Regions from separate parts of the Pelotomaculum sp. PtaB.Bin117 genome, predicted to be linked through region 3. Evidence: riboswitches for the same ligand, from Rfam matches in the RefSeq annotation. Region 3 holds a riboswitch; each other region holds the start of a gene.

Region 1 (7,342 bases), on a different contig from region 3:
TTCTTTGATAAATGGCCGCTGGTGCGCAAAGAGCCGGTATCGGTCAGTCAGGGAACTACAATAGCCAAATAAGAAAAAGAAAAAAAATAGATATAAATTTAGTTTTAATTAATAAAATATTGTAGTTGAATTCAAAAAGCAATCCCGTACCGCTTTGATGTTTGGTACGGGATCTTTTTGTCCAATATTCTACACTGGTATGTGGCATGAATATTGCATAACTTTAATGATGGATGTCTTATATAAATATAAAGAATCATTTTTAATCCAAAGAGTACCCAAGCCAAAAGCGATGACAAACCAGATCACGACTCTGGTTAAAACCCTGGCTGCCGTATTGGGTACCATCGCGGCGGTGGGATAATCATCAAACAGGTGGGTGCCAAATCAAACATGCAGACAATGACCGAAAGTCCTGACAAGGCTATGATTGAATTCGGGGGGAGACCCTTTGGCCCTTGGTTTGGGTACTCTATGGATTAAATTCTTCAGCAAGATTCATTTCGGTGCCGACAGTATAAGTTATCCGAGCATGGGTATTGGATATTGGGGTCTGGCGCCAGACTAGGAAAGCACTCCTGATTTTCTTGGATTAAATAATCAGAGAAAGAGGAGTGCTTTTTTATTTTAGGGTATTAATTTCTTCGCCCATTGCCAAGTCAGGTGTCTGTCCATTAATTATACGCTGTGTGTTTATTGAACATTTTAACTGATAGAACCTATGCGGGCGGCAATATGTTTTGTGTTATGCGCCGGCATCTGTTTTATCTTGATTACCAACAGCCGTGGATTTTAATGGCTGAAGGCATGACCGGGAACAGGGGGTGGGCTCCGCATCATATTACCTTATTCGGATTAATCTACGCTGTGTTGGTTATCGTGGCCATATCAGTATCATTGCCTTATTGGAGAGCGATTGGCGTGATCCAATAATTGCTGGACATTTACCCTGCAATAATATTAACCCCCGGACACGGGCAGACAAAAATGTCTGTCCGTGTCCGGGGGTTAATTTATAAGTGATAAATATTATCTTGATGAGATGGGTTTGCGATTTTAAAGCCAATATTGAGGATATTTTCTTGTCGATGATATGTTATTAATCAATAAAGCAATTAAAATAAGTATGCTCGATCCGATAAAGACAGGCGCCAAGATAAAACTGAAATTTTGGCCGCTGTAAACCGCGACGAAGGCCGTCGCGCCGCCGGGCGGGTGAAGTGTGCCGGTCAGGGTCATTAAGGCCATGGCCAAAACCACTGCCAGGGTGATTGCCCACCAGTCGTTGCTTAATAACTGATATACAGAAACACCGGACAACGCGGATATCACATGCCCGCCAACAACGTTGCGCGGTTGTGCCATGGATACATGACAAGCCGTATTCAGCAGGATCACTGAAGCCCCGAAAGACGGAATCATTAACGGCACTCCATGATGAGTGCTGATCAATGTAATGAAACCCATACTTAAAAAGCAACCCAGGGACGAAAGGGCAAGCTCTCTCCAATGCACATGGCTGGCATGCAATTGACAATAGCCTTTTTGGCAGCGCATTTTGCCAAAGTATAACTGTAAGGATTTGGCGATGATATGAACGGCTTCTTTCTCTTGATTTGCTGTTTTACCGGGCACAAGACACCTCCGGAGTGGTTCCTGCTAAATTCTCACTAATTATAATATATTAATATATAGCCAGCAAGTTGAGTTGGATTCCGTAATTTAATAACATTACTTTATTGCAGGGAGTGCATCCATATGAGATTCGCTCGCGGAAATAAAGATATCCACCGGCTCACCTTCTTCAATTCTTTGTGCCAGGGTACCTGAAGCGCCAAATTCGTAGCGAATATTTATATTGGGGTGTTTTTGTGTGTAAATGTTTCTCAATTCTTCCATAGCATTTGCAGGCTTATCGCTGCCGAAACTGTCAGACTCCCCCGACCCTGACTTATCTTTTCGGGGATATTGATTATATGACCGGGGAAAATCATATTTGAATCCTTTATTTGAGGGTTGGCAGACAAAAGTGTATTAATTGAGATACCATTTTTGGGGCAATGGCATACAAGGTATATTATGATTATTCTGATCCATATGCTACCAAAGATGTTGATTAAGTAATGCATTATTAAACCAGGCAAGAAGAAAAATGCGATATGTTAATCTGCGTGACAAAGTGTTTTCCAAGTCACCAAAAAGACAAGGAAAATAGCTTTTCCTTGTCTTTTTGGTGGGCCATTAGGGACTCGAACCCCAAACCTGACGATTACCTATTGCCTGAATCAATGGGACAACCTGAAAAACTTTCTGCGGCCGACTGGAGATAGACAATAATCGGGCGGAACGCTCGATCAAGCCCTTTGTGATCGGTCGCAAAAACTTCCTAGTTCTGAAATACTCCTAGGGGCGCTAAATGTAGTGCGATTATTTACAGCATTATCAAAACAGCCAAAGAGAATAATCTTAAACCATTTACACGGAATTATTTATAGTCCCTGCCGCTCCCGGAAGCTATCCTCCGGAAGCAGCATACTAAGACGTTGCAAAGCGCTTAAGACTGTTTCAACCACCCGTCAACCATATCTTGATTATCTTTGATCCATTTTTTTGCAGCAGCCTCAGGTTCCATTCCCTCATTGATCAGGCCTTCCAGACTGCCGATCTGCGCATCGGTCATTTTAAATTTCTTCAACATCGCGGCAACTTCTGCTTGCTCTGAGCTGAAATCTTTATTGGCCAGGGTATGGATTTCTTCAGCCGCACCATATTCCTTTTTGGGATCGTCCAGATACTTGAGATCATATTTAGCGAACATCCAGTGCGGGCTCCATCCTGTGATGGCGATCCAGTCATTCTTACCGTAAGCTCTATCCATTGCCGCCATCATCGCCGGCTCACTGCCTTGCACCACTTCAAAGCCAAGAGCATATGCCTCATTCGCCCGGGCAGATGCTTTCATAATTCCGGCGCCGGGATCGATACCGATAATCTGATTGCCGAACTTGTTTCCTTCATCCTTCAGTTGAGCAAGTGAATCAATGGTGACATAGTTTGGGATAACAATACCGATTTTGGCTTCGCCCTGATACCAAATGCCGTAGTCTTCCAAACTATCCTTATACTCATTCCAATAACTTTCATGGGTAATCGGCAGCCAGGCATCCATAAAAACATCAATGTCCCCCTTGCTCAACCCGACAAAGAGCGGTGCAACATCCAGTTGGGTAAGTTCGACCTGATAGCCTTTATCCTCCAGAATCGTCTTCCAAAGGTTGCTTACAGCAACGCACTCGGCCCAATTGACATAACCGATTTTGACCGTTCCTTTATCACCTGAACAACCGGTCATCATAAAGACCGCCAAGACAAGGCTCAACCCCAAAGCCAATAATCTGTGCCACCTTTTGAAATTTTTTATCATTTTTGTTTTCCTCCGTTTTCTTTGTATCTCATCATGACTCTTCTATGTTTATTCTCTATAGATTTTAGTGACTGTTTTAGACGGTCATCTAATCGTTGCCATGCCCTTTTAGCTTTTACATCTCTTTTTTGGCTCACCCGTTTTACGGAACGTCCGACTCCCTGGGACAGCCTGTCTAGGATAATCGCCATAATTACCACAGCAACCCCGTATTCAAAGCCCATTCCGATCTTCAGTTGTCCGATGGCTTCCAGGACACCGGCGCCAAGTCCACCGGCGCCGATCATCGCGGCAATAACCACCATCGATAAGGAAAGCATCATCGTCTGGTTGACGCCGGCCATTATGGTCGGCAGAGCCACAGGGAATTGAATTTTCCATAAGAGTTGTCTGGGGGTAGAGCCGAAAGCTGAGCCAACCTCCACCAGTTCCACAGGAACCTGGCGGATACCGAGGTCGGTAAGCCGGATGACCGGCGGCATGGCAAAAATAACTGTGGCAAATACCGCCGGTACCTTACCGATACCGAAAAACAACAGGGCCGGGATAAGATAGACGAATGAAGGCATTGTTTGCATAACGTCTAAAACAGGGGATATGACATAATGGAACCGGTTGTTTCTTCCAGCTAGAATCCCCAGCGGCAACCCGATAACAATGGAAACAAGTGCCGATATAATCACTAAAATCAGCGTATCCAGGAAAGGAAGCCATAGTCCTAAATTATAGATAAAAAACAAGCCAATGACCGTTCCAATGGCCAGTTTCCATCCACTGGCCCGCCAAGCCAGAACCGCGAAGATAATAATGATTGTCCACCAGGGTACGACCATCAGCAAATCCCGAAACCCGGCTATCCCGCTGTTAAAAGCGTCGGAAAAAGCGTCCACGCTGTCGCCGAAATTTATTTGCAGCCACCTGACGCCCTGATCGATGCTCTCTGCCAGAGGAAACTTAGATATTGTCTCCACCCCTCTTATTCGAAGCAATCGCTGCAAGGACAGAGCCCCGAACGATGATTCCAATCAATTTATTTTCCTGGTTCACCACAGCCACCGGCAGTTTGCTCTCGGCAAGCACACTCAGCGTATCCTGAATAGGGACAGTCTCCAGTGCCACCGAACCCTGAGCAAGTTCGATTTCATCCAGACTCGATTTTCCGGCACTCCTGGCATCAACCGCGATATCGGCCGTAATAAGCCCTTTATAGTGCCTCTCCTTATCTACCACAAAGACACTGGACAATCCATGCTCCTTCATGATCCTTAAAGCAACACCGGGACCATCACGCAAGGTAATAAGCGGCTGCGGTTTCTTCATCACATCGCCGGCAGTCAAAATTTTACACCGTTCCACACCCCGGAAAAACTTGGCTACATAATCGTCGGCCGGATTAGTGGTAATCTCTTCCGGGGTTCCAACCTGCACCAGGGCGCCATCCCTTAAGAAAGCGATTTTGTCTCCTAGTTTCAAGGCCTCGTTTAAATCGTGGGTGATAAAAACAATGGTCTTGTTCATTTTTTGTTGGAGACTTATCAGTTCATCCTGCATTTCTTCCCGGATCAAAGGATCAAGTGCGCTGAAAGCTTCATCCATCAGGAGAATATCAGCGTCACTGGTCAACGCCCTGGCCAGCCCGACCCGCTGTTTCATTCCCCCGCTGAGTTGGGCTGGATATTTATCTTCCCAGCCCTTCAGACCGACGAGATCTAACATTTTAAGCGCTATGGCTTCCCTGTCTTTTTTGACAATCCCCTGAACTTCCAACCCGTATACCGTATTATGCAAAACGGTACGGTGAGGAAGCAAAGCAAACTGCTGGAAAACCATAGCGGTCTTTTCCTGACGGACCTTACGCAGCTCCCTCTCTTTTAACTTGGTGATATCAATACCGTCGATCACGATAGAGCCGGAACTTGGTTCAATCAGTCTGTTCAGACAGCGCAGTATCGTCGATTTTCCGCTTCCGGAAAGGCCCATCACCACAAAAATCTCGCCTTGCCTGACGGTAAAACTCACTTGATTAATTCCAACTGTCTGCCCTATTTCTCGGAATATTTCATCTTTACTTTTTCCCTGCGCCAACAAATTCAAAGCTTTTTGAGGGTGGAGATCAAAAATTTTTATTAAATTAGTTACAATAATCTTCTCGGAAATTTGATTCATATTTCCACCACATTTATACTTTTGTTTTTAAATATTTTAGTCCTTCTTTATTTACGGGCTACCGAATACCTGAACAGGAGTACCTTCCACAATCCGTCCTTTATCAATAAAAATGAACCTATCCGCAACCTCCCTGGCAAATCCCATCTCATGCATCAAGATTCATAGAATTATGCCCCCATCGGCTGCACGAAAGCCATCACATTTGCTTGTCTCGGGGTTAGCGGATGTCGGCTTCAAAGTATTCCTCACTGCCAGCACCTTGACAAATACCGCTGTCGTTAAATTAAATATCACCTCCACTCGCCGATCTTCTCCATCAAACAAAATAACCACAGAGAAGTTTCTGTGGTCCGCGAAAAATGCTTAATCTAAATAAAGGTGCGATCAAGCATGTTAATCACCTTCTCTTCCAACGCTTACGAGATTAGCTGACGGATTCGGGTCGAAAGGATTAACCCTACCGGAGAAATTTCTCCGAATTCACCCCATTGTTGGGTTTCCCGTTCCTTACGGATTCAGCGAGTTTATTTATTCATTTATAACCGATACTCAGCAAAACACAAGCTTTCTTTTGTTGCTTTCTTATTTGCTGTACTTTTTAAATAAGTCATCCAGGGCTTCCCGTAACAGAAAAGCTTCTGTTTTTTCCATCTCCTTGGCTAATTCGGAAAGCCGGTCAATCTGGGTTTTTGTAAAGTAACTGGATTTTAGAACCATGCTCTCTACTTCGGAAAGGCAAACTTTATTCTTCCCTAATTTTTTTGCCCTGAACAAGGCGCTGTCCGCCACCCGTAAAAGTTCAATGGCATTTTTGGCGTCCCTTGGCCAAGATGCGATACCGCAACTGATGGTAACGTAGATATCATCCTGTATTTCTCCGTCAGAAAAGCCGAACGTATTATCGGATAAATATCTTCTGATTTCCTCCATCTCCATCAGGCTTCGTTCGGCACCTTTACCAACAAGCAGAATCATAAATTCGTCGCCTTGCCTTGTGCTCAAATCATTTTCGGAAAGATTATTCATAAATATCGAAACAAGTTTATCTATGATTTCATCACCAATTTTTGGGGAATAGGTATTGTTTATATTTTCTAAATTATCGATGTCCGCGACAACGATACTGAAAGGACCTTCCCTATTGTAAATCATCTCTTCAACTTTTTTTATTAGTAATTGCCTTGTTGTTAGTCTGCTTACCATAGCTGAATCAAATCTCCTTATTGAGTTATTATATTAAACATGCATATATATGTCAATACATATATGTTGACATATATATGTTACGCCTTTTTTGCCAAAAGGAGAATTTTAGTAACAGTAATATATTACTCGATACCAATAGCGTTTCAGGGTGAACTTCAAGTAGATGTGCCACTATGCCAATATTTAACATTGGTTTGTCGTCATCCCATGTAGGCAGGGCAGGCGTTTGGGCCCGTATGGTACTGGTACTGGCGCCGGTCAGGGTCAGGGCCAAGGCAAGATTATCATTGCCGGTGGTATGGGGCCGCGGGCACAGGAATTGTTCAACCAGAATGGCGTAAATGTAGTAATTGGCGCTAATTCGGCCTCAGGTAGTCCGGAAGATATCGTCAGGCTGTTTTTGGCCGGCAATCTAGAAACAGGGGATAATGCCTGCGATCATTAAAAAACTAAGGAGGAATTAAAACAATGCAACAAAATTCAGATTCTGCATGCGACAATGAAAAAAGCGGCGGATGTGGTCATGAAGGCAATGCCGGTATT
Region 2 (7,342 bases), on a different contig from region 3:
GCACGCTAAAGAGACTATTACCTTCGACCATGCTTTCAGCAGCGCGCTGGCTGTATGTATACGCGGACATTTAAATACCCCCTCGAATATATGTTCTAAGGGTATTGTAGCAAACAAATGTTTGACAGTCAAGACACATTGCGTAAATCATTTACCATATCGATAATCTCGTCCAAATCGAAAGGCTTGCTGATTAACGCTTTATAACTCCCGCGCGGCGGCATATTATCCAGCTCCGGCAGACAGCCTGAAATGATCACAACCGGTATTTGCCTGAGATTGGGATCGGAATTTATTTTTTCTATCACAGCCCGTCCGCCTAAAACAGGCATGTTCAGATCGACAAAGATTATTTCAGGCACAGGTTTTTGTTTTAAACGCTCGAGTCCCAACAAACCGTTGGGCACTGAGATCACTTCATTGCCTTCTTCAGTTAACGCAATCTCAAGAACCAGAGTAATATTGGGCTCATCTTCCATTATCATCACCAATGCCATACCAATCCCTCCAAGATTTATTAAATAATACCTGTTTTATTAATATTACCACACAGCTTTTCAGAAATTTGTCGGAACCTGTTGCCGCTGTTTATATTTATTATTTTTTTTAATCTAAGCTTCAAGGCAGGATATAAGAAAAACATGTCGAAAACAATGTTGTTTTGGCGTCTTGGAGGTATTAAATTATGCATAGATATAAAGAAATGACCATGGAAATATTTCAGTCTGTCACCCAGGCGATCGGCATTCACGCGATGCTCCTGGTTTTGGAACATGCCCGGTGGAAAACCAGGCAGCAATATGAGGAAGCCGCCTTGATAGAATTTTCAGAAGAAGGTATTTCTTTAGTACGGCTTGAGCAGCTGAGTCCCGAAAAAACCGAGGAGATTGCCCACTTCTTTTTAATGTCCATTGTCGCCACACTTGGACGCCTGGTTGGTATTCAGATCGCCAGCCAGTTGACAGAACAGCTCAAGGTATATGCTGGTGAGTCTTAAGTGCCGGAAAGAGTTTCGACAGGAATAAGCATTTTGGACAAAAACGAGGAGGACAATTATTGCATGGGCAGTTTAGCCAGGGTCAAAAAATATTGGGAATCAAAACGCTGGACCAGCTTTCTGGAAAGCACGGCGGCGGGACTGCAGTTAAACCTCACCTTAATTATTCAATATGGAAATGATTTTTCCCGATCATTCCATCACCCGCCATACTGCCCGGCCTGCCGGACTCCAATCGCCGACATCAATTTGCCGGATATCATTATCTCAATTAAGTCACAAAATGAAATTGTTGAATTAGATATAAATGGTGCAAAACTCGTCGTCGCGCCACTCGGCGGAGATCCCTGTCACGGCAATCTCTACGTGGTCGCCGGGGAATTAACATGCTGCAAAAAGGCGGCGCATCCTACCTTGCTGGAACGGGCCGTGCTGGCTCAAAAACTTTTAACGAGTTTCCGGCACGCGTTAAATGAAGGATTTGAGGGCGGCAGACTGTCCCTGCAGCTTTCCGCCCTGCGCCAGGTAAAAAACATCGTCCTGTCGCTTTTCAACGGCGAGGAGAACATATTGGCGCAAGTATTCGACCTCATCCTGAGCGCCTTGATCATCCTGTCGGACGCCCAGGGCAGTTGGATAGAATACGGCACCGCGGAAGTTTCCGGCGGCCTGCTCATTAAAGGGGATGAACAAAGGGTCAAAAACCACATCGCCAGTCATGCCGGCCACGCGGACACAGCAGAAATAAGCAATGGCGAAAACCGGGTCCGGCTGGGTGTTTTCGCCCCGGCCGACGGCAAACAAACGCAAGACTTGCTAAATTTGATGGCCCAGGAATGCACTTTGGTTTTAGAGATAGACCACCTTTTCAAATTGTTGCACAAGCAGCTGCCAATGATTCTTGGCGCTGTTGGAAGCGCCGTCGTGCTGGTCAGCAAAGACGGCATTATCACCTATGTCAACCACGCCGCGGAACTTCTCCTGGAAGGAAAAGCGCCAAACTTAATCGGGGAGCCGGCTGACGCCGCGCCGGGGCCTTGGTCCGCCTGTATTCAAGAGAAGACAAGCCGCCGTGTGAGCGGACACATGGACAATTTAATCCAAAAACAGGAATTGCGGTGGGTGAACTGGCAGGTCAGCCCCCTCCTTGATGATGAGCAGATTGCCGGGTGGCTCGTTTTAGTCGATGACAGAACTGATCATCACAACTGGCAGGAGGCCGCGCGGAGAGCGGAACGGCTGGCCGTAACAGCCGCCCTGGCGGGATCCCTGGCCCACGAACTGAGGAATCCCCTGGGCGCGGCTAAAGGAATGCTCCAATTAATCGGCAGAAAAGAAAAACCGGAACAGGTAAAAGGATACGCCGACCTTATCCTGCGGGAAATTGACCGGGTTACTAACCTCTTAAACGAGTTTCTGCTTCTCGGGAGACCCGCCGAGATGACAACCGAGCCCTTGGACCTGGCGGCTTTCCTGCAGGAAATAACGCCTTTGCTAAAGAGTGAGGCAAACAATTACGAGGCAGATATTTTTATTAAAACAGAAGAAATCCCCATGATCAACGCGGACCCCGGCCAGTTTACCCAGGCGGTGCTGAACTTAGTCCGCAACGCCTTAGACGCGGCGGGGCGGCGGGGTCGTGTTTTGTTAAACTTATCCAAATCCGGAAACAATGTAATATTAACAATTAAGGATAACGGGCCGGGCTTGTCCGCCAAGGTCTCAGGAAATTTATTCAAGCCGTTTTTTACCACCAAAGAGCGCGGCACGGGACTGGGGCTGCCCGTGGCTCAGGCGATTGTGCACAATCACGGAGGCAATATAACTATTGAAAACGCTCCCGGCGGCGGGGCGATTTGCCAGGTGACGCTTCCGTTTTACGCCAGGCAGGATGGAAAAACAACCGATATTGATGTGCTGGTTACCGTGGCGGACAACCTTTTACGCTATCCGTCCGAACAGGCGCTCCGTACCGCCGGCTTCAGCGTTATTTCAGCCGCTGATTTGAGTGAAGCGCTGCTGTTGAAAGAGCGCTACTGTCCGGCAGTCTTAATAGCGGATAAAATTATTTCCGAACCCCAAAATATTGAGATAATCAGCCGGACATGGCCTCAGGCGAAAACTTTCGCCATTGCTGAAGATGAACATTTCCATGAACATTTTATAGAAGCGAATGTCTTCCAGATTGTAACAAAACCATTGGACTATGTGCGCTTGATCGGACAAGTGCGCAAAGCGCTTAATGAAATATAAGCCGTCCATTGCGTTATAGCCCGAATATGTTGTCATGACAGGCATTCTGCAGCAGAATTCAGGCATTATCAACCTCGCAAGCTGCTTGACCTCTATGATAATAATAAGCTATAATTTTATTATAGCAATAATTGTAAATATTATAAACCGTTCTGTTAACGCCGAATCTTCTCCAAGGAGAAGAACGGGGAAACCAATTTTTAGGGGTGAATCCGGCCATGGCCGGTAGGGCTGCCCTTGGCCCAAACCCGTCAGCTAACCTCGCAGGCGTACAGGGAAGAATGGACAGCATTTTATTGGCTGGGCATTCCCGGCCAATTTTATTTTTATTAACTTCCTAATTATTCTTCCTAAAATACGTTTTTCCAACAGAACCGGTTACTATTGAAGAAGAAAACTAGGAGGTGCGGCATTGAAGACCAATATTTTGCCTATAAGAACCCAAAACAACGCGGACTGGTCAGACTGGCGCTGGCAAATGCAGCAACGGATTCACTCAGTAAAGGAGCTCGTAAAATGTTTTGACCTGAACCATGACGAAGAACTGAATATCCAAGAGGCATGCGAAGTATTTCCCATGTCTATTACTCCGTATTACGCTTCATTAATCAATAAAGAAGATCCCAGATGTCCCATCCGCCTGCAGTGCATGCCAAATCTGCAGGAGCTAGTTAATGGATGCGGCGACATGGACGACCCCCTATATGAAGACGCCGACTCTCCCGTGCCGGGATTGACCCACCGCTACCCGGACCGGGTGCTTCTTTTGATTACTAATGAGTGTGCCATGTACTGCCGGCACTGCACCCGCAAGCGCAAAGTGGGCGATCAAAACAGACGGGTCAGCGAGGTTGACATTGACCGGGGCATTGAGTACATCAAATCCCGCCCTGAAATACGCGATGTCCTGCTGTCGGGAGGAGATCCCTTTGTTCTGTCCTGCGCCCATCTAGAGAAAATCATCGCCAAAGTCAGGGCAATCCCCCATGTGCAGGTAATTCGCATCGGCACCCGCACTCCGGTGGTGCTGCCGCAACGGATCACCAACGAGCTTGTGAAGATGCTCAAGAAATATCACCCCATTTGGATAAACACTCATTTCAACCATCCCCGCGAATTTACGCCGGAATCCACCCAGGCCCTGGCGAAACTGGCTGACGCCGGTATTCCCCTGGGAAATCAGACAGTCCTTTTAAAAGGAATCAACGACTGTTCAGAGGTAATGAAAAAGCTGTCGCATCTTCTCGTGCAAAACCGTGTGCGCCCGTACTATCTCTACCAGTGCGATCTATCCCGGGGCATTGAGCACTTCCGCACCCCCATAGCCAAGGGGATAGAAATCATGGAGGCGCTGATCGGGCACACTTCCGGTTTCGCCGTGCCTACTTACGTGGTCGACGCGCCGGGAGGCGGGGGCAAGATTCCGGTTTTGCCGAATTATCAGCTGTCTATGACAGGAACGAAAACAATCCTGCGCAACTATGAAGGAGTGATCTGTGTCTATGAAGAACCGGCATACTCCGGCTCAACCTGTTCCAAAGCTTGTTCTCTGTGCAAGGACGGCAATGTCAAGCATAAACCGGTCGGCCTGCAAAAGCTGGTAGACCCGAACAACCGGACTATCAGTCTGATACCGGAAGGAAACATTCGCAGGGCACGCTTTTTCGGACTTAAGGGTGATCCTCATGGCAGATAGCCTAAAAGCGCATGAACAGGTGCAGCCGGATCAATGGGAGATAATAGAAGGTCACTATTTTAAATGCCATATTTTAATTTCACCGTACAACCGGAGAATTACCGTCTATAACTTTAGTCTGGCTCTGGACGAAGGAGCTTCCGCAATGGTGCAAACCCTTTCAGAAAAGGCTGCCGCGCAGGGTTTTGATAAAGTGTGGCTTAAAACCGGACTTAAATGGGCACATTCTTTTTTAGGCGCGGGAGTCAAACTGGAAGCAGCTATCCCCGGTTATTTCGCCGGGGAAAAGCCGGCCTTGCTCTTCTCCGGTTTTCTGAGCGAGCAAAGGAAAATTCCGTCAAACAGCAAAAACTTGGACCAAATCAAAAAATTGGTTCTCGCCCGCAAGGACGGCGGCGGCCAGCGCCCGCTCCCGGCCGGAATTACGCTGAGATGGGGACAGACCGGACACTGCGGGGCGCTGGCAAATTTATATAGCAGGGTTTTCGCCACCTATCCTTTTCCGATCTTTGATTCCGGCTACTTGAAGCGCACCATGCGCCACAATGTTTGCTATATAACGGCCTGGCACGGCCGGGAACTGGTGGCCGCGGCTGCGGCAGAGATGAATCCTGCAGAAAAAAACGCTGAGGTGACAGACTTTGCAACCGCACCCGGGTGGAGAGGACATGGTCTGGCGGGCTGTCTTTTAAACCAATTGGAATCCCGATTATTGAGTGACGGCATCCGGTGTCTTTATACTATCGCCCGCAGCAGTTCCACCGGCATGAACAGGGTGTTCGCCAATACCGGCTATGAATATTGCGGGGTGCTGATTAAAAATTGCAATATAAGCGGAAGTTTCGAAGACATGAACGTCTGGGCAAAAATAATTGACGGCTAACTGCTTCCCATACCGGAAAAGATAGTAAAGCGAGGCAAACTTGGTATGCAACAATATTGGGAGATAATCGCAAACTTTTTTAATGGGCGGCTTTCGCCTGAAAAAATCACCTACTTTTCCACTAATTTGCTCCTCTCCGTGGCGGTCCTGTTCGCCACTTATCTGTTCATAAAGCTTTTTTCTTATTTATTGGACAGAACCTTAAAAGAAGGCGGCAAGGAAAAACAAATTTTCTCCGACAACTTTATCCGCTCTTCGCGAACTTTTCTGAAAGCGCTGCTCCTGTACGGAGGTTATTTTATCGCCGCAATCATCATATTGGAAATATTCAACGTCATGGTGATTTCACCTGGAGATTTAAAATCTTTAGGCGCTAATGTTTTGAAAATCATCAGTGTGCTGGTGGGAGCAAGGATTGTCATAAATTTCGGGAAACTGGCCATTCAACAGTTTTTCGAACGTCATGAGCTAAAGGAAAATATTATGGAAAACCGCCGTGCGCAAACCCTGGAAATATTGCTGCAAAGCGTGTTGACCTACCTCATTTTTTTCCTGGCCGGCTTAACCATCCTGCAAATTTTCAATATCAACACCAGCGCCATTCTGGCCAGCGCGGGCATTCTGGGACTGGCCGTGGGCTTCGGCGCCCAGAACCTGGTCAAGGACATCATCAGCGGATTTTTCATTTTATTAGAAGATCAGTTCGGCGTGGGGGATTTTGTGGAAACCGCCGGCGTAGTCGGCACGGTCGAGGAAATCGGCCTGCGCACCTGCAAGATACGGCGGTGGACAGGCCAGCTGCATATTATCCCAAACGGGGAAATAACCAAGGTAACCAATTACAACAAGGGACCAATCCTGGCATTGGTGACGGTAGGGATTGCTTACGAAGAAGACATAGATCGGGCAATGGAAATCTTACAAAATGAATGTGTCAAAGCCCGCCGGGAGATTGAAGCTATCGTTGATTTACCCCAGGTGCAGGGAGTAACAGATTTGACCGACAGCTCAGTCAACATTCGCGCCGTCGCCCCATCCATCCCCGGAGAGCAATGGACTGTGGAGAGGGAGCTGCGCAGGCGGTTCAAATACGCCTTGGAGCAGGCAGGCATCGAGATACCCTATCCAAGAAGGGTGCTTTACATACATGAAGAAACCTGATGATATGAGTTATTCAAGAGTGATCGCACAACCAGCTTACCCATATTTCCACCAGGCAATGAGGCGACCTATGCCAAAGCAGTGATCTTGACGCCGATATCAATGGGCTTGGCATTGTAAAGGCTTGTTGTGACCAGCGCATCAACACCTGTTTGGGCATATTCCGCCACGTTTTTTTCTGTGATCCCACCCGCCGCCAATAGGACCAGATGGGGATTGATGGCCTTTAGCTGCGGTACGGCAGCGCCCAACACGTCAGCAGACAGCTTGTCGAACTGCAAGCCGTCCACGCCCGCCCGGCAAAGCTTGATGCTTTCCTCCACAGACCGGGCTTCGACGATCAGCTTCTTTT
Region 3 (6,814 bases):
AAATGAAAGAGGAGGAAAAAGTCTGGTTTTCTGATCAGGTAGTGACTGATATGCCTTCCCAACCGGGAGACAGCGGGGCGTTAATTCTGAATGAAAAGTGCGAAGTCGTGGGTTTGCTGTTCGCCGGTTCGGATAAGCTGACCATATTTAACCGGATCAGCAATATTGTAGAGCGGCTTGGCATTGAGTTCGTTTAACTTTGGCTGCGGTTTGTTTGATGTTAGCTGATCCTCCTCACCTTTGTTTCAGCCGAACCATATATTGATTACCGGGGAGGCTTATCTTATGGTACTGAAAGCGGTTGTGTCCGGTGATGTGGCGCTGGCTTTTTTGGGAGAAGATATCCCGGCAATCGGTCCGAGTTTTCATAACAGGGAAGAAGCCATGAAAGCGGCTCAACAATATCTTGATAAGATCAACGAGTTATCTGTTCGTGACCAGAACATGCCGTTTCAGATTGTCCTGAACAAACAGGCGGACGGCCGGTATTCGCTTGTTGTGGACAGCTCGCAGCAAATGGTGAGCACCTTGAGCAACCTTGATGAGTTGATCGTGAAACGGTTTCGCAAAGGTTTGAAAAAAAAGTTATTTATCTTGACTTGTTTTGTGGAAGGTGTGGATGGGCTGGAATGTCTGGTTCTTACTGAAGGTCTGGGGGCGGTGTTTTACGCCCCTAACGCCGTGGGTACATATTAAGGGAAAATTAGTGAAAGGGCAGGAGCCATGGGCGAAGAAAAAAGCGGGAAAAATGAACAGTTTTGGACCCGTGGTCGGCAGGAATCATACCATACCAGCAAGGATTTTGGTTATCATTTAGGTTACAACCTGGGTTTTGAGTCAGGGTTTGAAAAAGGATATACCGAGGGAAGCTCGTTAGGCTATAATAATGGATTTCTAGCGGCACTGAGACTTAGTGAAGGGACCGGGGCCGAGGAGCCCCCCGGCGCCGGTCCGCCGCACGGCAGAGCCTACCAGGCCATCCGGAAACTTATCGAAGGCGGTCAAGTAAGAATTCTCCTTTCCGGATGCGCGGCCAGGGAAGCGGAAACCTTGTTTAAACTGTTATTCATAGACGCTCATGTAGTCGCCAGGGATCTTGACAACTGTCGTTAGCCTCAATTTTGGCCGGGAAGCCCGGCCTTTATTTGTTAAATTTTTGCCGCATCTTGACAATGGACCCTAATTTGGAGGCCATCTGACAACGCCGCAGGATAATCCCAAAAAAGTTAACATTACGATGGATGTTCTTAAATTACCCGTTTTGCCATGAGACCCCATTCGCCGGTATATTAAACTTGTACAAGCCCTTTTATGAATGCTTCTTTAAACAGCCGTCTTTTGGCGGACGTCAGACGTCAGACGTTAAGGCAAAGCCAATTAAATACAAGCGGCCGAATCCCGGAAAATATCCGGGTACGGGGGAACCGGTTTATGGGGTGAATCCCGGTAAAGTCATCAGCAAGACCCAGACATAGGGCATTTCCATGTGATATGTCATGTCTTGTATCTCATGACTCGAATGGGTAGGGTTTTGTCTTTTACCGAACCCGTCAGCTAACCCCGGAGGCTCAAAAGAAAGGAGTAAATTTATGCGGCGTTCCAGGAACCTGACGTTAGGTTTGGTTGTTACCTTGTTTATTTTCGCGTTGGTACTCTCAATGGGAGCGGCGGCCCCGGCAACGGCTGACGCCAGCCTTGCAGCTACGGCTGATGAACAGTCGATGGCTGACCTGATTGATCAGGCGCGTCATGACGCTGGCAAAGCTTCGCTGACTGTTGACCCTGTCCTGTCAAATCTGGCCAGGATTAAGGCCCAGGATATCGCTTCCAACTGTTATTTCGGGCATAACTCGTCTACTTACGGCTCTCCCAATGACATGCTAAAAATGGGTGGTGTGCAATATAGCCGCGCCAGGGAAGTCCTGGCCAAGGCTTGCACAGTTAACGCGGCGTTTAAGGGAATATGTGCCGCCAGCAGCCGGTCGACCATTCTCAGTTCATCTTATGACCGGATCGGCGTTGGAATAATCATGAAAAACAACAATAAAATTGTCGTTTTGTTGTTTGCCGGCGGTCAGAAAGTGACTACTCCGACACCGGCACCGGCACCCACACCGGCACCGGCACCCACACCGACACCGGCACCCACACCGACACCGACACCAACACCGGAACCGGCTCCAACACCGGCACCGGAACCACAACCCGTTAACGGGTTAAATGCCGACGAGCAGCAGATGCTCGATCTGGTGAACCAGGAACGGAGCAAAGCAGGCCTGCAGCCCCTGCAAATGGACCCGGCCTTGGTAAAGCTGGCCAGAATGAAGGCGCAGGATATGATTGATAAAAATTACTTCAGTCATACATCGCCGACATACGGCTCTCCCTTCGATATGATGAAATCGGCCGGCGTGCAGTACCGCTACGCCGGGGAGAACCTGGCCGGAGCTTCAACTGTTGGCAGCGCGCACACCAACCTGATGAACTCGTCGGGACACCGGGCGAACATACTAAATGCAAATTATACCAAAGTGGGCATTGGCGTCGTCAGCGGCGGTCCGTACGGGAAAATGTTCGTGCAGATGTTCACCGGTTGATTGACGGCAAAATGAGCATAAAAAGTTAACAATAAAGGCGAAAAAAATATTAGTAAAATAAGGTAGAGGACCCAGGTCCTCTTTTTTTTTCGTTTTTTGCATGCTGACTACCTTTATTGCACATTTTCGTATGTTTCTCACATATATTAGTACAGAAAAATTTTGAAAGGAGGAAACCATCATGGCTGGAACCGAACGCCTTAAGGTTAATTTGGTCCAGGGTGAAAATAGAGTTCAGACCGTGGTAAAAGGTCGGATTGAAATTCCTGACACCAAGCCGAGTGTGGAAAAGATTTTATCAAAAGAAACAACTGCCAAAGTTAGAGACGTCAGCATCGTTCCGGACAAAGCCATCATTAATGGGACCCTGACTTTGCAAGTGATGTACGTCGCCTTTGAACCTGATCAATCAGTTCACTCATTGCATGGTGATGTCAATTTTACGACCTTTGTCGATGTGCCTGGCGCCGAGCCCGGGATGGATTACGTTGTCGATTTTACTGTGGAGGATGTGAGTCTGACTCCAAGTAAAGACAGCGCATGTAAATTTGATGTGGCGGCTGTGCTCAGCACTTTTGCAAAAATAATGGATGTTGAAGAAATGGAAGTGCTTACAACAACCCCGGCCGGGAATGAAGCTCTGGAAACCCAGGACCTCACTGTTGAACACATGATTGGCGACAAAGAAACCAAGCAGGTTATTATCAGCGATGCGTTCGAAGTGCCGGAAGAAAAGCCGGACGTGGAAAAGATCCTGAATATCAAGGCGGAAGTGGAAATTACAGATAAGCGGGTCCTTGCCGGCAAAGTGATTGTGGACGGTGAAGTAGAGCTTCAGGTTTTGTATGTGTCCATGACTCCCGGGCAATCCGTTCATGACCTGCACCGTATCATCAAGTTCAGTGACTTCGTGGAGGTTCCCGAAGCCCAGCAGGGAATGAACGTCCATGTGCGGGCGGAAGTGGAAAACGCCGATATCGCGCCGGTAACTTGCCCGAAGCTTTCAGCTGATATCATTGTCAAACTGATTGTCTTTGTTTCCGAAACCAGGACGCTTGAAAATGTTCCCACCGAGTTGAAAAATGAGGGAGACTACGACAGGGTAAAGCTGAAGATCGACCGGGAAATCGGCTCCGGAGAAACTCAGGTGGTTCTGAGAGAAACCACTGAGGTTCCCCAGTCCAAACCTGATGTCATGAAGGTGTTGGAGTCACGGGTAGACAATATAAAAGTAACGGAAGTAAATATTCTCAATGGCAAGGTCCTGATCAGGGGTCACGCCGATGTGGAAGTGGTTTACGTCAGCACCAAGCCCGACCAGGCTGTCCACGCGCTGCATCAGCGTTTGAATTTCCGCACATTTGTGGTAGTGCCCGACGCCGAGCCTGATATGAGGGTCAAGGTTAAGGTCAGTCCGGAATATGTCAACGTGGATCAGCAATTGCAATGCGCGGATTTGCACACCGAAGCTGTTTTGAAAGTCAAAGCCACGGTGACCGATTTAGCCCAGCTGAATGTTTATGTGCCCGCGGTCACACCGACTCCCACGCCTACCACCTGTGTTCCGACCGATTATACGGTTCGGGCGGGTGACACGCTCACTACCATTGCCGCGGCGCATGGAACGACAGTCGCCCTGATCCTGGCCGAAAACCCCGAGATTACCAACCCGGATGTCATCAGCGTCGGACAGGTGATTAAGATTCCATGCGAAGCAATGGGTTGATTAAAAATTATTAAGGAGGTCTAAAAAATGCCCGAACAATACTATTACACGGAAGTCCAGCCGGTCAAATGTATTGAAATAAGAGTGCCGCTGGTTATCGAGTCTGTAGATGTGGAAGCGGTGATTGACAATGTGTTAACCTTACCCGAACTGGCGATCAAGGTCGACAAAATCAGAGCTTCTGTCCGCGATCTGACCGCCACGCCGGTATTTGTTGACGAGGCCCATCATGGCCATGGCTATCATGACTATGACGGCTACCATGATGGTAAGCACGGCAAGTACGGCAAGCACGACGAATACGTTCTGGTGCATCACGACAGTCACCATCCGCACAGGGATTTGTTCCTTAAGAAAATTATTGTAAACGGTATTTTACACAAACAAATCTTTTACGTAAATAAAAATAATGAAGTCAAGCATACAGCCGAAGAACTGTCGTTTTCCAAGTTGGTTGAACTGGATGAACCCGTGCTGATTCGCCATAAACATGATGTTTTTATCCAGTTCCGTCATGTTGATGTGGATATGAACTGGGAACTGCACCGTGCCTGCCGGATCCACGAGACTGCTGTCATTCAGGCTACCGCCAGGGTGTCGGAAGACCGTAAGATCTTTGTGCAGACCTGCCCGTCCCCGGATGAGTCTCCCGTCGGCAACCTGCTCAGGGACGGCGGTCTCGAGGCCTGGGCCAGCCCTTACGCCCCGGTCTTTTGGGGCGCGAGCAATGTATCCCAGTGCAGTACGGCTCATTCCGGGTCGTTTGCGGCGGAAATCGGGTTATTGAATACCCAGTTGCCCGGGGCGCTGTTCCAGATGATCCACAAGAAAATTGTCGGCGACCGCCAGTACCGCCTCACCTTCTGGGTCAGGGAAGATGTCCTGGGTGCGACCAGCGATTTCTCCTTAACCGCTGAAGTAGTATTTTATGATCAATACGGCACTCAGATCGGTATCGGCACGCAAACGCTAAGCAGCACCGGCATACCGGATAACTCCTACACCCAGGTTCAGTTCGCCACGCCGGTGACAGACGAAAGTGTTGATTCAATCATGGTCCGCTTCAACTTCATGCCCGGCACGGGCAACACCAATACCGTCAAAATTGACGATGTTGTGCTGGAATGCATGCGCAAGCGCGGTTAGGCCATGAATAAAAAAAGAAAGCTGTTGTGAAACAGCTTTTTTTTTGCCTTTTATAAACTTTTTTAGCGCGGGGCGAATATATTTAATAATGAGTCATTGCGGCCATAAGGCTGTGAAGGGAAAGGGGAAAACAACCGGATGATGAATAATATGGGCGCGATCGTTGCTGAGATGCAAAAGCTGCAGCAGGAGCTGAAAAACAAAACCGTGGAAATCAGCGAAGGTGAAGGAATGTTCAGCATTGTGATGAACGGCCAGCAACAAGTGCTGGGAATCAAATTCAGCCCGGGCGCGTTGAAACCGGGTAATGCCAAGGCGCTGGAAGGCATGGTGGCGAACGCGTTCAACAAAGCTGTCGCCGAATCAAAAAATCTGTTAAAAAATGAAATCTCCAAGTTGACCGGCGGGATGGAGCTTCCCAGTATACCCGGATTGTTTTAACATGATGGAAAATTTTCTCCGGGGAGGTGAGTTGATTGGCTGAAGATGTCAAAGGAACCGCCGTGTTGGAAGAGGCTGTCGCAAGGGTGCTGGAGCTGCAGTCAAAGTATGGAATGGACCAGGAAACAATGTTGATCTACATGTGTTCGGTCAACCTTACCAGTATCTTGAATCTGATTGGAAAGCGTTATCACGGCAGTTCCAGCGGATACATACAATCTCCGGTAACAGCGCCGACGACAGTACCAGCGCCGGCGCCGGTCAGCGCCACTGGAGGGAACCCGTCTCCGAACGATCTGGCGGGTATGCTGACAAGTTTGCTGGGCGGTCAGGGCGGCAGCGGCGGCCAGGGATTCAACCCGGCCATGCTGATGAGTTTGCTGAGCGCCCTCGGCGGGCAGAATATGGACTTGGGCAACCTGATGAACATGCTGGCGGGTTTGATGGGAACAGGCTCCAAGAACAATACCAAGACTGAATCCTCAAAAGGCAAGCCGGCGGCATCCAAGGATGCGTCAAATGCGGCAGGCGCGGCTAAAAACGACCAGGGCGGGGAAAAACAAACCGTCCGGGAAATGCCGAAAATAATGAAATGGGATAACCTTGATCAACGCAAAAGAGCGCAAAGCTAAAAAGATGATCATACCGAACCATGTGATCGTTTGTTGCCGCTTGAAGGCAGTTCATGCTGCCCGGGAGCGGTTTATTTTATATATGGCGAAAAATAACGCGTTAAAAAAACGGGCTGATATTTATAATACCAGCCCGGTGGGGAGAGTCCCGGTTTAAAAAGAAACAGCCTTCTTCCAGAATAAAAGAATGCATGACTAAACCTCGAAATCGCCTGCTTCTTTTTGTCCCGGCGCATCATATTTAGGCTGCGCGGGCGGGGGAGAACTGGTTT
Region 4 (7,342 bases), on a different contig from region 3:
ACGAAACAATTACATATTACCATATGTCTTATCATAAACCACTAACTCATTAGCCCTAAAATCCATGGCACGGGTTGCTCTTTTTGTTAGTTGATCGACCGTCAAACCTGTTTTATCTACACTGATTCCAAAATGCTTAACACACTCACTACCAACATTAATATTTTTACCATTCCATTTGTTAAAAATATAAAAAACCCATCTGGTTGGTTGACCACAAAGTGTACATGGAGTCCTTTTGTCTTCAAGGTCATCAACAGGATGCTGCGGATTCCCCTCCCATTCTACCGTTGCTTGCCCAATTACTTTATTTAACATATTGTCAAAAAATCTTTGATAGTCGATGGAAAGACTATCAATAAGTTCTTCTGTTATCCTTTGGTTGGATTTTAATAAATCATGGAACCATGGATAATCTTCAATAACTTGACTATTTAGCAGTAACGTGCGCTCTTTATTCTTTAATCGAAGTTTACCCTGTGCCATTTATTGCCCCCGTATCCTATTTTGTCATCATAATTCTACAAACGGAATACTTTTCCTTCTGGCAAGCAAATCCCTTTACTTATAGTTTGCAATCGTATGGCAAGCTGTATTTTTTTCTCTGCACGCTTGATGTAGCTTTGGACTGATGCCTTAGAACAACCCAATAACTGGGCAGCTTGTGAGAAAGAATATCCTCTTCCGCGAACCAATTCATAAGCATCCTTTTCAAGAGGGGTCAAAGATTTTGTAAGTTTATCTAACAGGTCCAACATCCATTCAGGGGCAGCTTCAGCGGGTTCTCTATTCTGGATATACCTGGCCATCTCAAGCGGATCAACTGGCACTTCCCGTTTTGCCTGACTCCAGCGGACCACAATCCACTTTGTTCCAGGTATATGCCCCGTTTCCATAAGCTTAATTGTCCACTCAGTATCCGAGATTATACTGCCACGAATCAAAGGATTTACCTTACTTTCGCGAAACTCTCTCAGTGATTCTTATATTCTCGGATCAAGTCTTCCACCCTTGCCACCCCCTTTTCTTGAATAAAAAAGAGGCCTAAGCTTTATCGCTTAGACCTCCAGTTTTTCTGGCCAAGGTCTGGATAGCTGTCAATAGCTTCAGAAAGCACACCTTGGCAACCCAAGTAAACAGAACTGCATACAAAAGCTGGATAAAAAAACTGGGGGGAGTTCCACCGGTTTTTAAACTAAAATCTAATAATATTGTTTGGAATTTTTACTGTACCACAGGCAATGTTTTGTATTTATGTTATCTTGCGGCATTAAATAAATTAAACATTGAAGCAACAGATGATGGAGTTAGCTGCTGTATGTTAGCACCACATTGCGGGCTGTTGGTGCCCAGACATTGCCCTGATGAGAGATTTTGCAACAGACTTGACAGCCCAGCTTGCTGTTGCGCGTTAGTGCCACATTGCGGGCTGTTGGTGCTCAAACATTGCCCCGATGCGCAATTTTGCAACAAACTTGACAGCCCAGCTTGCTGTTGCATATTAGTGCCACATTGCAGGCTGTTGGTGTTAAAGCATTGCCCTGATGCGCAATTTTGCAACAAATCTGCCGGCGATGCAGCACTAGCGCTAGCCAGTACACCAAAAAGCAATAAGAGACAAGGTGCGATTACAAAAAGGATACGTTTGATTCTGACCATATTCTTTTCCCCTTTCTTTTGTCGCCTCCGAGGTTAGCTGACGGGTTCGGTTAAAGAAACCCTACCCAAGTTCACCATTAATAATGGTAACTTGGGATTCACCCCCACGAATGGTTCCCCCGTACCCAGTTGATTAATTTCTGGGATTCGGCAAATATATAGTCAGCTGTGGTTGAGTATACTATACTTCACGATTCAATAGCAAAATTAAGATATCCTCCTTAGTTACTGTTTAAACGATAGAGGCGAAGTATGCTAATAATAAAATATCTTTACTAAATATCAAAATAACAAGGGTTTATATTCCATCATCATATCTCATACCCTCCCGCCTTATTCATTGCACCTAAGTATCATAAAAATGGCAACCGGCGCTAACGTGGCATATAATAAAATAAAAAGCACGAGTGAGTATTATTTGGAGGCTAACACATTGGATAACGTAGACGACTATTACCTTAATCCAAATATAGACGGTAGTTTGCAGGACTATTTTGATCGTGTTCTGGGAGTTGATAAAATTTTCAAACCGCCAAAATTAAACGTAACAAAGTTAACTCTAATAGCTGTCCTAGACTGTATTGACGCTGCAATCGATTACCACAATAAAATTAATTTCCTGCTTTTATCAAAAATGATCATGGAATTAAAAACATGAATATGAACAGCGGACAATTTCTTTAGCCTTTCACCGGCTGAATGCCTGTCCAATCCGACGGAAGGGCCTAGCGCGGCTGAAATTCAGTTCTTTCTATGCAGAGCGGACTGTTCATCCCTGGTGAATTAACTATCGTTGACACATTATAAGCAGTTAAGATACCTTTATATGGCCGCAGCAGTTCTCTTGCCCTTACACGTTCCGCTTTCAGCCATGCTTTGTATTCACTCTCCCCGGCCAGTATCACAGGCATCCGGTCATGAATGTCTCTCATCAACGCGTTGGCCGCGGTGGTAATGATGCTGCAGGAATTAATGATTTTGCCGTCAGGCGCCTTCCAGCAGTCCCAGATGCCCGCGAAGGCAAAAAGCGACTTGCCCGGCAGGGTGATATACATTGGGGCCTTCTTGCCTCCCTCCCTGCGCCATTCAAAAAAACCGTCGGCTGGAACCAGGCAGCGCCGGCGCATAAAGGCATCCCTGAAAGCGGGTTTCTGCTCGACTGTCTCCGCCCTGGCGTTAATCATCTTGTAGCCGGCTTTCTTATCTTTAGACCAGCGGGGAACCAACCCCCAGTGCATCAAGGAGACTTTTCTCACTCCGGAATTATTGATAATCACCGGTATATCGGCGCCCGGCGCAATATTATATTGTGGGGTGTGCTCAAAGCTTTCCTCAAGCATAAAGTGAATTCTCAGTTCGTCCGGTTCGGTCGATAGAGTAAAACGTCCACACAAGTCAGGACACTCCAATCTATTATTAATCAAGTATTCAGCATTCAGGAGTTAGAACTCAGAATATTTACGGGGAGAAAGGCCATTTCTTATTCTGACTTCTGTAATCCTAGGCATTCACAATAATCTTTCTCTCAACCTGGTGTAGCGTTTTTGGGGTTTATTATTTCTAACGGCTATAGCCAACGCCTTTTTGCTGCCGACAATTATTACCAGTTCTTTCCCCCTGGTGATTCCCGTATAAATCAGATTTCTCTGGAGAAGCATGTAGTGTTGAGTCATAACCGGGATAATTACAGCCGGGTATTCACTGCCCTGAGATTTATGAATGGAGATGGCGTAGGCCGCCACCAACTCGTCTATTTCCGCAAACTCGTAAACAACCACCCTTCCGTCAAAATCTACCTGGATTTCCTGTTCTTCTTGATCAATGGAAACAACACGCCCCATATCCCCGTTAAACACTTCTTTGTCGTAATTGTTCGTCATCTGCATCACCTTGTCGTTTACCTTAAAGGTTTTGTAACCTTTTATTGTTTTACTCTCGTTGGGATTCAACAATTCCTGCAGCTTGACGTTCAGGTTCGCCACGCCGAGTTCGCCCCGGTGCATGGGGGTTAAGACCTGAATGTCTTTTACCGGGTGATAGCCGAAACTTTTGGGTACATGCTCCCCGCAGAGCGCCAGGATCTTTTGCAGGGCTTTTTCCGGATCGTCTTCCGAAACAAAATAAAAATCGGTTTTGTCACCGGCCTGCGGTCTGCGTATATCCGGAAACTTACCCTGGTTAATCATATGCGCGTTGACAATTATCCTGCTCTCCCTGGCCTGCCTGAATATCTCGTCAAGGACTGTCACCTGGAATTCGCCGGAATCGATCATGTCTCTTAAAACACTCCCCGGACCTACCGAGGGAAGCTGGTTGATATCACCGACCAAAATGAAAACAGCATGCGCGGGAATTGCTTTAACAAGGTGATACATCAGGACAGTATCAATCATGGAAGACTCGTCCACAACGACTACATCGGCTGCCAGGGGCAATTCCTGGTTCTTTTGAAAACCGCCTTGATGCGGACTGTATTCGAGCAGCCGGTGAATCGTCCTGGCCTCGTTCCCGGTCGCTTCCTGCATCCGCTTGGCCGCCCGGCCGGTGGGAGCCGCCAGCAGGACTTTCAGCCGCATAGCCTGAAAAATCTTAATGATAGCCCGGATAATAGTTGTTTTCCCGGTGCCGGGACCGCCGGTGATAATGGAAATTTTGCTCCGTGTGGAGGAGATAACCGCCTCTTTTTGCTTATCAGCCAGTTGAATATTTAATTGCGCCTCCACCCAGGCTATCGCTTTTTCGGGGTTTATGGAGCGAATGGCGGACGGTTCCGACTTCAATAACAAAAGCCTTTTGGCCAGTCCGGCCTCAGCCGTGTAAAGCGGCGGCAAATACACGGCATTGTGGTCATCTTTAACATCCCGGTTTTGTTCCGATGGCTCTTCCGCGACCAGCCGCCTCTCTTCAATCAGCTTTGCCATGGCGTTGATTACCACGTTTTTGCTGACCTGAAGCATCTCCACGACTTTGTTTGAGAGAGGCCCAAAAGGATAATAGACATGCCCGTCCGCCATGAGTTCATTTAGAACATAAATGACGCCCGCTTCAGCGCGCATTATGGAGTTGGGGTCAATTCCCATGCTCCTGGCAATCCGGTCGGCGGTAATAAACCCGATACCGTAGATATCGGAAGCCAGCCGGTAGGGATTGCTCTTCACGGTCTCAATGGACGCACTCCCGTATTTCTTGAATATCTTTGCGGAATATGTGGCGCTGACCCCGTGGCCCTGGAGAAAAACCATGATCTCCTTGATTTCTTTTTGCTCTTCCCAGGCTTTTGTAATCATGGCGACCCGCTTTAAGCCGATACCATTCACTTCGGTCAGTTTATCGGGAGCGCCTTCAATGACATCAAGGGTATCCAGCCCGAAAACCCTGACAATGCGCCTGGCCATAACGGGGCCGATACCCTTGATCAGCCCTGAACCAAGATATTTCTCAATACCGTTAACAGTGGCGGGAACGATAGTTTCAAATTTCTCGACCTTAAACTGTTCACCAAATTTTTTATTGTGCTCCCATTGGCCGGTAAGTTTTAAGGATTCACCGGGATTGATGCCGGCTAAGTTCCCGACAACCGTGGTTAGTTCTTTTTTGCCTTTTTCCTGAAGCCTGGCTACAATAAATTGAGTATCCTCGTTAAGATATACTATTCTTTCCAGGAAACCGTAAATAGTCATCATACCATCGACAACCCCCATACACCATTGACAACCCCTATACCACAGCCGGGCAATAGGTGATTTACCTTTAGATGTATTTCAGTTTTATCAAGGAATCCTTCAGCTTTTGATATGTAACCGCCAACGATTCGGAAATTACCCTCACGTCTCCGAACACCGGCATAAAATTGGTGTCTCCGCCCCAGCGGGGAACAACGTGAATATGGACGTGGCCAGGCACGCCCGCGCCGGCGATTCTACCGATATTGGCCCCGATATTAAACCCGTCCGGATTGAAAGCGCGCAGCGCTCCAACCATTTTCTGGGTATTCTTAAAAAGCTCCAGCATTTCTTCTTCGGTTAATTCTTCAATTTCTCCAACATGCCTCTTGGGTACGACCATCACATGCCCGTTGGTGTAAGGATACCGGTTCATCACCACAAACGTCTTCTCTCCCCGCCATAGAACCAAGTTTTCCCCGTCCTGATCAGATTCCAAGATCCCGCAAAAGACACACTTGTCCCCGTGGTCCCCGCCAATGTAGACACTGCGCCACGGCGCCCATATTTGTTTCATCTCATTCGCTCCTTATCTTTGATTAAAAAAAATAATCTAAAATAATATCGTCCCTTAAAACTAAATTATATATTTTATATTGAACTTTCGTAAACAAACTTATGAAAAACAACAAAAAAAGAAAACAGCCGGGAATTTTGCCGGCTGTTTCCGCAAGTTTAAGCCTGAGAACCATCTCTCCGGTTTCCTTTCCTGGATACCGGGGTCAGCTGCACACGCTCTCTCAGAAAACCTGATTCTAGTCACAAATAATACAAGCGAATTCAGCAGAATTCCAGCTCTCTCACTAAATAATTGGGTTGATATTAAGTTTTATTTTATTATATATTTACCGTACAATTTTTTAGAGCCAGGGGTAGTATGTGTCTTACCTGGCACATGCAATCTCTTAATTATCTGTATTGCTTCTTCAGGAGTACCTGCATTCGCTAATAACCCTTCGTCCCGGTAAAAATCAAATGTAGTACCCACGTCGGCACCCAGCAAGATTACTTTTTTCCTGTTTTTTAAGGCGAGTGCAATTTCTGAAACCGTTCCGGCCTTGCCGGGCAGGGCCACAACGATGTCGCTGGAAAGCGCATTGATGTAATTGCGTCCGTCGCCCATTCCCGTGGCAATAACCACGTCAATATAGTCAGAAGCCGCGCCTCCGTCTTTCCCGGGCAACACGCCTACGGTCAGCCCGCCGTTTTCCCTGGCGCCCTTTGCCGACGCTTCCATAACACCGGCCGGCCTCCCGCCGTTAAGAAGCACCCAGCCTTCTTTTGCGATGAGTTCCCCGAGGCGGTAAGCCAGCCGGTAAATTTCCGGTGCTAATTCTTCACCACCGCCCATGACGCCTACAATAAATTTGCGAATTCCAGCCGACTTCCCTTCACATAGATTACCTTTATTAAGTTAAAAGCTCTTCAGCTTTTTCCGGCGTTGCCATATGCTCAGGCATATTGATCCAGGTAATGTTCAATATACTGCCGCACTTTTGCCGCCGGCTTATAGACACCGAAGTGCCCTTCACACAAGATATCAGCATTCAGGTCGATTAACTTTTTCATTGAAGTGATCCACTTCTTAATATCCGAACCCCAGGACGCGTCAAAAGGCCCGTGGATGTCCTGACCGAACAGAATCCTGCCGCCGTTGAGGTCAATATAAGGGCTGATCCCGCCGGGAGTGTGCCCCGGGGTGAACAGGCAGTGAAGGGTCAGTTCCCCGATTGTTATATCCTGCTTTTCACCCTTCAGAATAACGTCGACGTTGACGGGCTGGTAATTTACCCTGTAATACGATGCCGCTGTCAAATGGGCCAGACCTTTGGAAATAGCGTCCAAATCCAGCGCGTGCCCCACTATCTTCGCACCGAGCGACTGGAAGTGGCTCAGGCCGCCAATATGGTCGATATGCCCGTGGGTGGCGATTACATACTTCAATAAGGAAGGGTCAAACC

What was found. Region 3 has a riboswitch for cyclic di-AMP ahead of A4E54_RS14620 (CAP domain-containing protein). Riboswitches for the same ligand answer to the same signal wherever they lie in the genome.
Region 1: it holds a riboswitch for cyclic di-AMP, as region 3 does, so the genes downstream of both, A4E54_RS15905 (polar amino acid ABC transporter ATP-binding protein) here and A4E54_RS14620 (CAP domain-containing protein) in region 3, are expected to answer to the same signal.
Region 2: it holds a riboswitch for cyclic di-AMP, as region 3 does, so the genes downstream of both, kamA (lysine 2,3-aminomutase) here and A4E54_RS14620 (CAP domain-containing protein) in region 3, are expected to answer to the same signal.
Region 4: it holds a riboswitch for cyclic di-AMP, as region 3 does, so the genes downstream of both, A4E54_RS08225 (hypothetical protein) here and A4E54_RS14620 (CAP domain-containing protein) in region 3, are expected to answer to the same signal.

The regions. Positions count from the first base shown of each region.
Region 1 covers NZ_MVQM01000130.1:68-7,409, reverse strand. Annotated here, with positions in the region: gene A4E54_RS09200 (hypothetical protein) at 1-72, shown strand, start outside; gene A4E54_RS09195 (hypothetical protein) at 227-364, shown strand; gene A4E54_RS09190 (hypothetical protein) at 736-933, shown strand; gene A4E54_RS09185 (HPP family protein) at 1,057-1,635, opposite strand; partial or broken gene A4E54_RS09180 (molybdate ABC transporter substrate-binding protein) at 1,732-1,908, opposite strand; partial or broken gene A4E54_RS09175 (IS66 family transposase) at 2,269-2,495, shown strand; gene A4E54_RS09170 (glycine betaine ABC transporter substrate-binding protein) at 2,555-3,424, opposite strand; gene A4E54_RS09165 (ABC transporter permease) at 3,421-4,395, opposite strand; gene A4E54_RS09160 (quaternary amine ABC transporter ATP-binding protein) at 4,379-5,581, opposite strand; partial or broken gene A4E54_RS15905 (polar amino acid ABC transporter ATP-binding protein) at 5,642-5,752, opposite strand; cyclic di-AMP (ydaO/yuaA leader) riboswitch at 5,991-6,124, opposite strand; gene A4E54_RS09155 (GGDEF domain-containing protein) at 6,176-6,796, opposite strand; gene A4E54_RS09150 (NifB/NifX family molybdenum-iron cluster-binding protein) at 7,026-7,244, shown strand.
Region 2 covers NZ_MVQM01000118.1:4,203-11,544, forward strand. Annotated here, with positions in the region: gene A4E54_RS08070 (hypothetical protein) at 1-70, opposite strand, end outside; gene A4E54_RS08075 (response regulator) at 129-497, opposite strand; gene A4E54_RS08080 (hypothetical protein) at 686-997, shown strand; gene A4E54_RS08085 (ATP-binding protein) at 998-3,250, shown strand; cyclic di-AMP (ydaO/yuaA leader) riboswitch at 3,400-3,535, shown strand; gene kamA (lysine 2,3-aminomutase) at 3,663-4,946, shown strand; gene ablB (putative beta-lysine N-acetyltransferase) at 4,936-5,829, shown strand; gene A4E54_RS08100 (mechanosensitive ion channel family protein) at 5,875-6,990, shown strand; gene modD (ModD protein) at 7,059-7,342, opposite strand, start outside.
Region 3 covers NZ_MVQM01000174.1:41,727-48,540, forward strand. Annotated here, with positions in the region: gene A4E54_RS14605 (chymotrypsin family serine protease) at 1-197, shown strand, start outside; gene A4E54_RS14610 (hypothetical protein) at 286-696, shown strand; gene A4E54_RS14615 (hypothetical protein) at 724-1,113, shown strand; cyclic di-AMP (ydaO/yuaA leader) riboswitch at 1,380-1,584, shown strand; gene A4E54_RS14620 (CAP domain-containing protein) at 1,590-2,597, shown strand; gene A4E54_RS14625 (DUF3794 and LysM peptidoglycan-binding domain-containing protein) at 2,779-4,323, shown strand; gene A4E54_RS14630 (SPOCS domain-containing protein) at 4,351-5,469, shown strand; partial or broken gene A4E54_RS14635 (YbaB/EbfC family nucleoid-associated protein) at 5,599-5,910, shown strand; gene A4E54_RS14640 (hypothetical protein) at 5,946-6,542, shown strand; gene A4E54_RS14645 (hypothetical protein) at 6,738-6,814, opposite strand, start outside.
Region 4 covers NZ_MVQM01000119.1:2,801-10,142, reverse strand. Annotated here, with positions in the region: gene A4E54_RS08235 (hypothetical protein) at 10-486, opposite strand; gene A4E54_RS08230 (sigma factor-like helix-turn-helix DNA-binding protein) at 522-896, opposite strand; gene A4E54_RS08225 (hypothetical protein) at 1,258-1,659, opposite strand; cyclic di-AMP (ydaO/yuaA leader) riboswitch at 1,666-1,822, opposite strand; gene A4E54_RS08220 (hypothetical protein) at 2,093-2,317, shown strand; gene A4E54_RS08215 (SOS response-associated peptidase) at 2,385-3,053, opposite strand; gene recD2 (SF1B family DNA helicase RecD2) at 3,168-5,360, opposite strand; gene A4E54_RS08205 (HIT family protein) at 5,410-5,898, opposite strand; gene A4E54_RS08200 (TIGR00725 family protein) at 6,211-6,744, opposite strand; gene A4E54_RS08195 (MBL fold metallo-hydrolase) at 6,834-7,342, opposite strand, start outside.